DNA from 3 places in the Jeotgalibacillus sp. 10bf12 genome. Region 2 is predicted to be linked to each of the others. Evidence: predicted binding sites of a transcription regulator. Region 2 holds the regulator's gene; each other region holds the start of a gene.
What was found. The regulator Rex, encoded in region 2, represses fermentation and respiration genes when NADH is low (regulators of the CRP and FNR family bind a similar motif). The targets are predictions, from matches to a motif close to TTGTGAAATATTTCACAA.
Positions count from the first base shown of each region.

Region 1: DH10bf12_RS08730 (formate/nitrite transporter family protein) is a predicted target of Rex. The motif match lies at 2,037-2,054, and genes of this name have one in related genera.
Region 3: DH10bf12_RS02175 (L-lactate dehydrogenase) is a predicted target of Rex. The motif match lies at 1,848-1,865, and genes of this name have one in related genera.

Region 1 is NZ_CP200276.1:1,654,037-1,657,323, reverse strand. Features, by position in the region: gene DH10bf12_RS08740 (VOC family protein) at 1-253, opposite strand, end outside; gene DH10bf12_RS08735 (hypothetical protein) at 255-1,010, opposite strand; gene DH10bf12_RS08730 (formate/nitrite transporter family protein) at 1,168-2,007, opposite strand; gene DH10bf12_RS08725 (flavin monoamine oxidase family protein) at 2,112-3,182, opposite strand.
Region 2 is NZ_CP200276.1:1,528,273-1,531,559, reverse strand. Features, by position in the region: gene tatC (twin-arginine translocase subunit TatC) at 1-627, opposite strand, end outside; gene DH10bf12_RS08065 (twin-arginine translocase TatA/TatE family subunit) at 646-834, opposite strand; gene DH10bf12_RS08060 (redox-sensing transcriptional repressor Rex) at 903-1,565, opposite strand; gene DH10bf12_RS08055 (ABC-F family ATP-binding cassette domain-containing protein) at 1,809-3,287, shown strand, end outside.
Region 3 is NZ_CP200276.1:466,634-469,920, forward strand. Features, by position in the region: gene pulA (type I pullulanase) at 1-1,721, shown strand, start outside; gene DH10bf12_RS02175 (L-lactate dehydrogenase) at 1,930-2,871, shown strand; gene DH10bf12_RS02180 (ABC transporter ATP-binding protein) at 3,083-3,287, opposite strand, start outside.

The DNA of each region.
Region 1 (3,287 bases), 130 kb from region 2:
CGTCAAACTGATTGCTGTAAAACATGAGTGACGGCGTACCTAGATGAACGCCAGGCGACATCTTCTCAACAGCCGCTTTGTCATGCAGGACCAGTGTGGTTTCCGAGTCCTTCTGAGGCGCAATCTCAATCCAGCGCATTCCGTGTGATTCTTCTTCCGCCATCACATGAAACCCTGCTTTTTCTGTCCAGAAACGCTTTGCCACTTCCTGGTCATTGACATACAACATCACCTGTCCAAGTTTTGAAAACATGTTATCCCTCCTCATTTTTATGAATAATCAGCTTTCCTTTTTGATCAGAGATAATGAAAGGTTCATGACTGTTTAAAAGATCAATCTCATTTTCTTCAATATCTTTATCGGCATAGATAAACAGTTTTCCCCCGGTTTCTATTTGTACAAACTCATCTTCTTGCCCCTCTTCTAACGCTAACAGTCCATAACCCTTCCGGTCATACTCATATACCGCGATAGCAGGGTGATCATTAATATCAAGTGCAAAGACGGTTAGCTTCCCATCGATATACTGATCAACCTTCTTTAACTCAGGCAGCTGCTTACCAAGGGTATACTCATCTCCATAAAAAAAGGGAAGCTCCCGCCACAGTTCCTCCTGCCCGGGTGTGCTGTCGTCTGTCCAGGTACTTCTCTGGAATACCTGTCCATCACGCTCGACCTGCATGGTTACACCTATCTCCGGTGTATCTGTGTAAGCAATATCAAACTCGCCAACAATTACACCGGGTTCGTATACCTCACGTCTGACATTGAACGTTTCGCCCGGATAATTTTCCCCAAGGTAGGTCATCATGACATCAAAACGGTCGGCATGTTCGTGTGCTTTGTAAACTGGAAAATAAAAATAGACTGCTGCAAATCCTGTTACAAGCAGGACTGAAATGGATATAGCAATTCTTTTTTTCTTTTTAAAAATGAACCATGTGACGATCACGAACAGTAGTACAAGAACTCCTGCGATCGCAAAGTTTATGCTTTCAGCCGGTCTCAATGGAATCCCTCTTTTACTTACAGGTATTTTTCTCTCATGATTATGATTCAACACTCCGGCTTTAAAAACCTTTTAACCCATGTAAAATATTCCAGTCTACACATTAAAAAGACTGCCTTCATCCAGTTTCCACTGAACAAAGACAGTCTAATGATGATTATTTTTCTAAAGCAGCTTTTGGAGCTGATGCTTTAGCAGACGATTTCGCCGTCAGTTCTTTTTCTTTTTTAGCTGAATTCAGGTAAGTGTAAAGTACGCCGACGAAGAATGCGCCTCCCACGATATTGCCAAGTGTCACGATCAGTACGTTTTCAACAGCGGCCTGCACAGTGACAAGTGCAGTGTGCGGTGCTGTCAGTGCGATTGAGAATAGTGCCATATTTGCAATGCTATGTTCATAACCGGAAATAAAGAAGGTGAAGACAAACAGGATCATCAGCACAATTTTAGACATATCATCTTTTACCTGCATCGGAATCCATACAGCCAGACAGACAAGCCAGTTCGCAAGAATCGCTCTGAAGAACATTTCAGAATAAGGCAGGTTCATTTTCTTTTCAGCAGCCGTAATCAGATAAGATTCTGAAGGGTCCATTGTCGCAAATAAGCCCGTCATCACGATTAATCCTGTGAAAAATAAAATTCCGACCAGATTACCAAGATAGCACGCGCCCCATACACGCAGGGTGTCCATCCAGTTTGTTTTTTTCTTCATAGCACCAACGACCATATACATTGTATTTGATGTAAAAAGCTCCGTTTTCCCGTATAAAATCAAGCAAAATGCAACACCAAAGAAAATAGCATTAATAAAATAAGTTGCCGGTGATGCTGCTTCGTAAAACGGCTGCGCAAGACGAAATGCCATGACAACGGCCATGCCGACGTACATTCCTGCAAGCATTGCACGTACTATATAATGATTCGGCTGCTCATTAAGTAAATCTCTTTTTAGAGTAGCAGCGCCTAATAATTTCTCGATTGTAGACTGTTCCATGCTTCACCATCCTGATTTCCGTGTAAATTTTGTGATTCAATTCACAGATCAGTGTAAATGGGTAAGCGCTATCAGTACAATAGTGTTTTTTATTGTTTGATTTATTAGTTAATTCTTTTCAGTATTGTATTTGCTGCCCGCTCTGCTGAACGGATTGCCCCTTCTAAATGACCGCCCGATCCTGCAGATGTCTCAGTCCCTGAGAAGATCAGCTTTTCATCCCATGGAGCTGTTACATTAAGTGGACGATACTGCGGAAAATCAGTCAGGGGAAGACTGTCTTCCTCTGTTGATGTGTCAGAATCGGTTGCCCAGTCTTTATATAAGTAAGCGATCGGATGTCCGGCTTCTTTTCCGTACAGCCGCTGGAGCTGATCCAGCACCAGTTCCTTCACTTTTTCCTCACCAAGCTCAAGGCGCTGGGTGGCTGACAGGCTAAAGAAACCAAATAAAGCACCAGGACCTGACTTCGGTGAGGCATCGTGAATTTCCTGCAGAGGACCAGTCCAGCTCATCGTCTGTCCTGATAGATGCTGTTCACGCCAGAAAGGCTGATGATAGACTGTAACCACCTTTGCCTGACCAGCCATCCATGTCGGCAGATCAGACAGTACCGGAAGCTCAGGTGAAAATGAGATTCTATTTGTGAGACGTGGAGGAAGTGCAAGAACGACTGCTGAGGCTTCAATTACATTTTCCTCTCCGTCTCCATTGATCGCATGAACGCTGACTTCATTCTCATGATTCATTTTTAATGCCGTTACGCTTGAGTGCAATTCAATCGTTTCAGCCGGAAGCGTCTCTGCTACTGCTGTTATCAGTGACTGTATGCCTCCCTGTATCCGCTCAGACCTTTCAACTGCATGAGCAGGCAATGTATGCCGCTGCGCCGGAGTTTCAGCTGACTGTTCAAATAACAGATCACCTTTTGTATGCTGGGTAAATGTTTTTAATCCCAGTGTCTGGATAAGTGCTGTAATCGCAGGCTCATGTTCCGGCCAGAACCATGTTGGTCCGAGATCAAACATAGCCCCGGCAGCTTCTTCAGTCAGCACCCTTCCACCGATTCTGTCTCTTGACTCAATGACTTTACATTCAATGCCATTTGCAGCAAGCAAAGACGCTGTATGCAGGCCGCTTAATCCTGCTCCGACAATCACAATTGGTTGATTCATTTTTTAAAACTCCCGTCTTTTTGCTAATCATGATTTCATTCTACTGACAGCTTTTCATATAAACAATTAAGATGCTTTAATGAAGGAAGTCTTTGCCTTTCTTTT
Region 2 (3,287 bases):
GATGTCCGGCGGCGTCACAAAGGCTGCGACGACGAGCAGTCCGAAGTATGCGTACTTACGGATGCTTGCCAGAAACATTGGTGTAACGATCCCCAGTCTTGTGACAAATAACATGATCACCGGCAGCTGGAATAAAAAGCCGAACGGGATTGTCATTTGGAATAAGAACTGGAAGAATTCATTGATCCCGATGACCTGTTCAATTTCAAGATTGTTCGACAGGTTCATCATGAAACGGACAACGAATGGGAATAAGATAAAATACGCAAACGCAAGGCCTGTCAGGAAAAGTATGACGGATGCAGGAATGTAACTAAGCGTTACCTTCCGTTCTCTGTCCTGCAGACCCGGACTGATAAACGCCCAAAGCTGATACAGTATAATTGGTGCCGTCATGATCAACGCAGTGAACATGATAATCTGGAAATAGATCTTTACAGGATCCGTTACCCGGAATGCATTCAATGTCATCGATGCTGCTTCGTCTGAAGACTGAAGGTATTTCATCAGCGGTTCGGCTAGGAAAAACCCTCCCACCATCGCAATGACAAAGAAAACGACTACAATGATGAGTCGTTTTCTTATTTCACCTATATGTTCATGGACGGTCATATCTTGCTGGTTCATATGGCCACCATCCCGTAATTATTGCTGTTTTTCGTCTTTCTTTGACTCTTTTACATCATCGTCGTCATCTGCAAGTCCTTTTGTTGCATCCTTGAATTCACGAAGGGTGCTGCCTGCTGCTTTCCCTAGCTCCGGCAGTTTTTTAGGACCAAAAATTAATAATGCAACGACTGCGATCACGGCAAGGCTGATTCCGCCTGGTAACATGATGCATGCACCTCCTCTTTCTTCTTATATCATAAATTAAATCAAGCTTTTTGGCTATTCTATATTTCTTATAATTGTGACGTTTCTACGTCATCTGTCCCGTAATTTTTCAGGAAATAAATCAATGACTGAAGCTCGACGGCAAGATCAATATGATGGATTCTCATATGCTCAGGCACAGAGAGTCTCGCAGGTGTGAAATTCAGAATTCCCTTTACCTTCAGATCAATCAACCGGTCTGTGATTCCCTGTGCAGGACCAGCAGGCACAGTCAGGATCGCCACTTCAATGTTGCTCGCATTCACCTTTTCTTCAAGGTCATCCATCGCATACACAGGTACTTCTCCAATTGAAGTTCCAGCTTTTTTAGGATCGGCGTCAAACGCCATTTCAATCTTTGTATTATTGTTTTTCAGGAAATTATAATGTAAAAACGCTGTACCAAGATTTCCGACCCCAATCAGCACGACCTTTGTCGTTTCGTCCTGATCAAGTGTTTTACGGAAAAAGGACAGCAGGTACTCAACATTATAACCATAACCTTTTTTGCCAAGTGCACCAAAATAAGAAAAATCACGTCTGATTGTTGCTGAATCAACCTTTACAGCATCGCTCAGCTCTTTCGAAGAAACACGCTGCTTTCCTGATGAATGCAGGTTCTTCAGAAAACGGTAGTAAAGCGGCAGTCGCTTCGCCGTTGCCTGAGGAATCTTCATTTGTTCCTGACTCATTCCTGTACTCCCCCTAAATCCAACAGTGCGCCTGGCACCGCATGTAAAGTGAAGCTGTGAACGCTTCCAAATCTATATCTTTAAAAAACAAATTCCTTTTAAATACAATCCAAGTCCCTATTGTATCATACACCATTAAGGTATCCGCTTGCAAAGTATGCAAGTTTTTTCACAATGACAGTTCGTTGCTTATCATAACGCTGGTACGATACACTTAGATAGGAAGAAAAATGAGGTGAGCGAATGATTTTACTACAGGTCAATAATCTCTCCAAGTCGTTTGGCGCAGAAGAGATTATTGCTAATATAAAGCTTGAAGTCCAGACGAAAGACCGGATCGCACTTGTCGGCCGAAACGGCGCCGGGAAGTCTACCCTTTTAAAAATTATCGCAGGTCAGCTTTCGCATGATAACGGCGATATTAATAAACCAAAAGGCGTGTCGATCGGGTACCTTGAACAGCACAGCGGACTTGAATCCGAGCTGTCGATCTGGGAAGAAATGATGACTGTATTTGATTACTTAAAAGACATGGAAAAACGCCTGCGTGAAGCCGAGCAGCAGATGGCGGACCCTGACGTATACGAAAACGCAGAACGCTATAACCGCGTGATGACTGAATATGATGAGCTTCAGGTTCAGTTCAAGGACGCCGGCGGGTATCAATATGAAGCAGATATCAGAACCGTACTTCACGGTCTGCGCTTTCAGTCGTTTGATTACGACACGCCAATCTCGACGTTGAGCGGTGGTCAGAAGACCCGTCTTGCTTTGGGTAAACTCCTTTTAACCAAGCCTGACGTGATGATCCTCGATGAGCCGACTAACCACCTGGACATCGATACACTCAGCTGGCTGGAGTCTTATCTGCAGGGTTACCCGGGCGCGATTTTAATCGTCTCACACGACCGCTACTTTTTAGATAAAATCGTTAATCAGGTTGTGGAAATCTCACGAAAGCGTTCGAAGAAATTCCACGGCAACTACAGCCGCTATCTTGATCAGAAGGCGCTTGATTATGAGCGTGAGATGAAGGAATTTGAAAAGCAGCAGGAAGAGATCGCAAAGATGGAAGACTTTGTCGCGCGGAACCTCGCACGGGCTTCGACGACGAAAATGGCACAGAGCCGCCGTAAAAAGCTTCAGAAGATGGACAAAATGGACCGTCCGAAAGGTGATGAAAAATCAGCAAGCTTCGGCTTTTCGATTGACCGCCAGAGTGGGAATGACGTCTTGAAGCTGCAGGATCTTTCTGTAGGCTATGATAATGCCGTTTCAAGTAATATCAATGCGGCTATCACGCGTGAGGATAGTATCGCTTTGATCGGGCCAAACGGTGTCGGGAAGTCCACCCTTTTAAAAACGATCGTAAAAAGAATTCCTGCGCTTGCTGGTCAGATTCAATATGGATCGAACGTCAGCATTGGCTACTACGACCAGCAGCAGGCAGAACTGCATTCAAATAAAACGGTGCTGAATGAGCTGTGGGATGACTATCCGATGAAAAATGAAAAGGATATCCGTACGGTACTTGGCAACTTCCTCTTTTCAGGGGATGACGTGCTGAAGCCTGTTGCAACTTTGAGCGGTGGTGAGAAAGCACGCCTTGCACTTGCGAAGCTAATGATGCAGAAATCGAACCTGCTGATTTTAGATGAGCCGACCAACCACCTTGATCTCGACAGCAAAGAGATTTTGGAGAATGCGCTGATCGATTACCCG
Region 3 (3,287 bases), 1.1 Mb from region 2:
ATGCTGCAGAAAAAGGTACGTGGACAGCATCAGTTAAAGGCGACCTTCACAATCAGCTTTATACGTACAAAGTAAAGATTGGCGATGAATGGCGTGAAGCGGTTGACCCTTATGTACGCTCTACATCAGTTAATGGAGATAAAGGGGCAGTGCTTGATCTGGACCGCACGAACCCTGAAGACTGGGAGACATTCTCTAAAGGGGAAAGTCCTGAAGATGCAACGATTTATGAACTCCATGTTCGCGATCTGTCAATCCAGCCTGAGAGCGGCATTGAAAACAAAGGCAAATATCTTGGCGTGACTGAAAAAGGAACGACTGGTCCTGAAGGCTATGCAACCGGGCTTGATCACATTTTAAACCTTGGTGTGTCTCACGTTCAGTTCCTGCCAATCTATGATTACCGCACAGTGGATGAAACAAACCTGGATACACCTCAGTTCAACTGGGGATATGACCCGAAAAACTATAATACGCCGGAAGGTTCATATTCAACTGACCCCTATGATCCTGAAGTAAGAGTGACTGAACTGAAGGAAATGGTTCAGACGCTTCATGATGAGGACCTTGGCGTCATTATGGACGTTGTGTACAACCACATGTATGCAGTGAATGAATCGAATTTCCATCAGCTTGTGCCTGGCTACTATTTCCGCTATAACGAAGACGGCTCGCTTGCAAATGGGACCGGCGTTGGAAATGATACAGCCTCTGAACGTAAAATGATGCAGAAGTTTATCGTAGATTCTGTTTCATACTGGGCAGAAGAGTATGAAATGGATGGCTTCCGCTTTGATTTAATGGGCATTCATGACACAGATACAATGAATGAAGTGCGCGATGCACTTGATGAAATCGATCCTTCAATTATTGTGCTTGGAGAAGGATGGGATCTGAATACCCCGCTTGATGCTGAACTGAAAGCAAATCAGAAGAATGCTGAAGACATGGACCGCGTTGCACATTTTAATGACACAATGCGTGATGGCGCAAAAGGAAGCGTGTGGGAAGATACTGACCCGGGCTTTATCAATGGTAAACAGGGTATGGAAGACATCATGCGCCAAAGTGTAGCAGGCGGACTTGCCTATGACGACAGCTTTGCGACATACCGTGACCCTGATCAGGTCGTACAATACGTTGAAGCTCATGATAATCTGACACTGTGGGATAAGCTTGAGAAAACAAACCCTGATGCAACAATCGATGAAATGAAATCTATGCATAAGCTCGGTTCCTCAATCGTGCTGACGTCTCAGGGAATCTCATTTATCCATGCAGGACAGGAATTTATGCGCACAAAGGGTGGCGACCATAACAGCTACCAGTCACCTGACAGCGTGAACCAGATGGACTGGGAACGCCGTGCTGCATTTAACGATGAAGTGGAATACATGGCAGGCTTAATTGACCTTCGCCAGAACTATGATGCATTCCGACTAACAAATGCTCAGGCAATTAATGAGCGACTGACATTTGCTGCATCCCCTGCCAATACAATTGCTTATACGCTTCAGGAGAAAAAGAACCGTCACCTGTTTGTCGTGCATAACGCAAACAAAGATGCCGTTTCCGTTTCCCTGCCTGGTAAAGGTCCGTGGAAAGTACTTGTGAACAGTGAAGAAGCTGGAACTGAAGTATTGTCTGTGGAAAAAGGTAAGAGTGTTAAAGTGGATGGATTAAGCAGTATGGTATTACTGAAAGATGGAAAACTGAAGTAAGTATAAGACCCCTGATGCCTGATGAAGGATCAGGGGTTTTGTTTGTGAGTGCTTGTCTGGGGTATTTGTGGTTTAAGGATCAATATAAGGAGTTACAGCTTAACTTTTTTCTTTCACAAAAATATATTGTGAAACTATTCACAATATCATCTCTATCGCTTATAATGAAAACAGAACATCATTCTAATTGAAAAGGTGTGTTGAGAAAATGGTAAAAGGAAATCGCGTAGCATTAATTGGAACAGGCTTTGTTGGCTCAAGTTATGCTTTTGGACTGTTAAATCAGGGAGTAGCAGACGAACTGATTATGATCGACCTGAATGAAGAAAAAGCTAAAGGTGACGTACTCGACCTGAATCACGGGAAAGTCTTTGCACAGCAATCATTAAATATCTCATTTGGCACATACGCAGACTGTAAAGACGTTGATATCGTCGTGATTTGTGCCGGTGCGAACCAGAAGCCCGGGGAAACCAGGTTACAACTTGTAGAAAAGAACCTGAAGATTTTCCATTCTATCGTCACACAGGTAGTCGACAGCGGCTTTGACGGGATCTTCCTAGTAGCGACAAACCCTGTAGACGTCTTAACTTATGCGGTCTGGAAGTACAGCGGATTTCCAAAAGAGCGCGTGATTGGCTCCGGTACCATCCTAGATACAGCACGCTTCCGTTATCTGCTTGGAGAATATTTCAATGTCGCACCGCAAAACGTCCATGGTTATATCATCGGAGAACACGGTGACAGTGAGCTGCCAGTTTACAGCTCAGTTGATGTCGGTGGTGTAGCAGTGCTTGATATGATTAAAAAGCACCCTGAATACACGCAGGAAGATCTGGATGATATTTTCGTGAATGTACGTGATGCTGCCTATCAGATTATTAACAGTAAGGGTGCTACTTACTACGGCATTGCAATGGGTCTGGTACGGATTACAAGAGCGCTCCTCCATAACGAAAATAGCATTCTGACGGTTTCTGCACTGATGGAAGGTGAATACGGTGAGGAAGATGTGTATATCGGCGTTCCAGCTATTATCAATCGTAACGGTATACGCGAAGTCGTAGAGCTGAATTTAAGTGACAAGGAAAAAGAACAGTTCGCTCAAAGTGCAAATGTGCTGAGAGAGATTTTGAAGCCTCATTTTTAAGTGAAAAAACCAGCTGGTGCGCAGGCATCAGCTGGTTTTTTGTGGATATTTGTTATGTGGCGGAGTAGGTCAAATGACATGAAGTGGTGAACACTACGGGTTTTGCGTCGAACAATAGCATTTAAGTGGTGAACACTACCTGTTATCCGTCGAACACCAACCATTTCCCATCGAACATTCATTATTTCCCGCCGAACCAACAACCCCCTCATCACACCTGCTCATACTGAACCCGGTGCAGATTCGCAAAAATTCCGTCCTGCTTGAGCAATTCTGCGTGCGTACCGTCTTCCGCGATCCCCTCTTCTGTCACAACGACAACCCGGTCTGCTTTCCGGATCGTCGCAAGTCTATGCGCAATGACAAGCGTTGTACGTCCTTTCGCAAGCTCTTCAATCGCACCCTGAATCATCGCT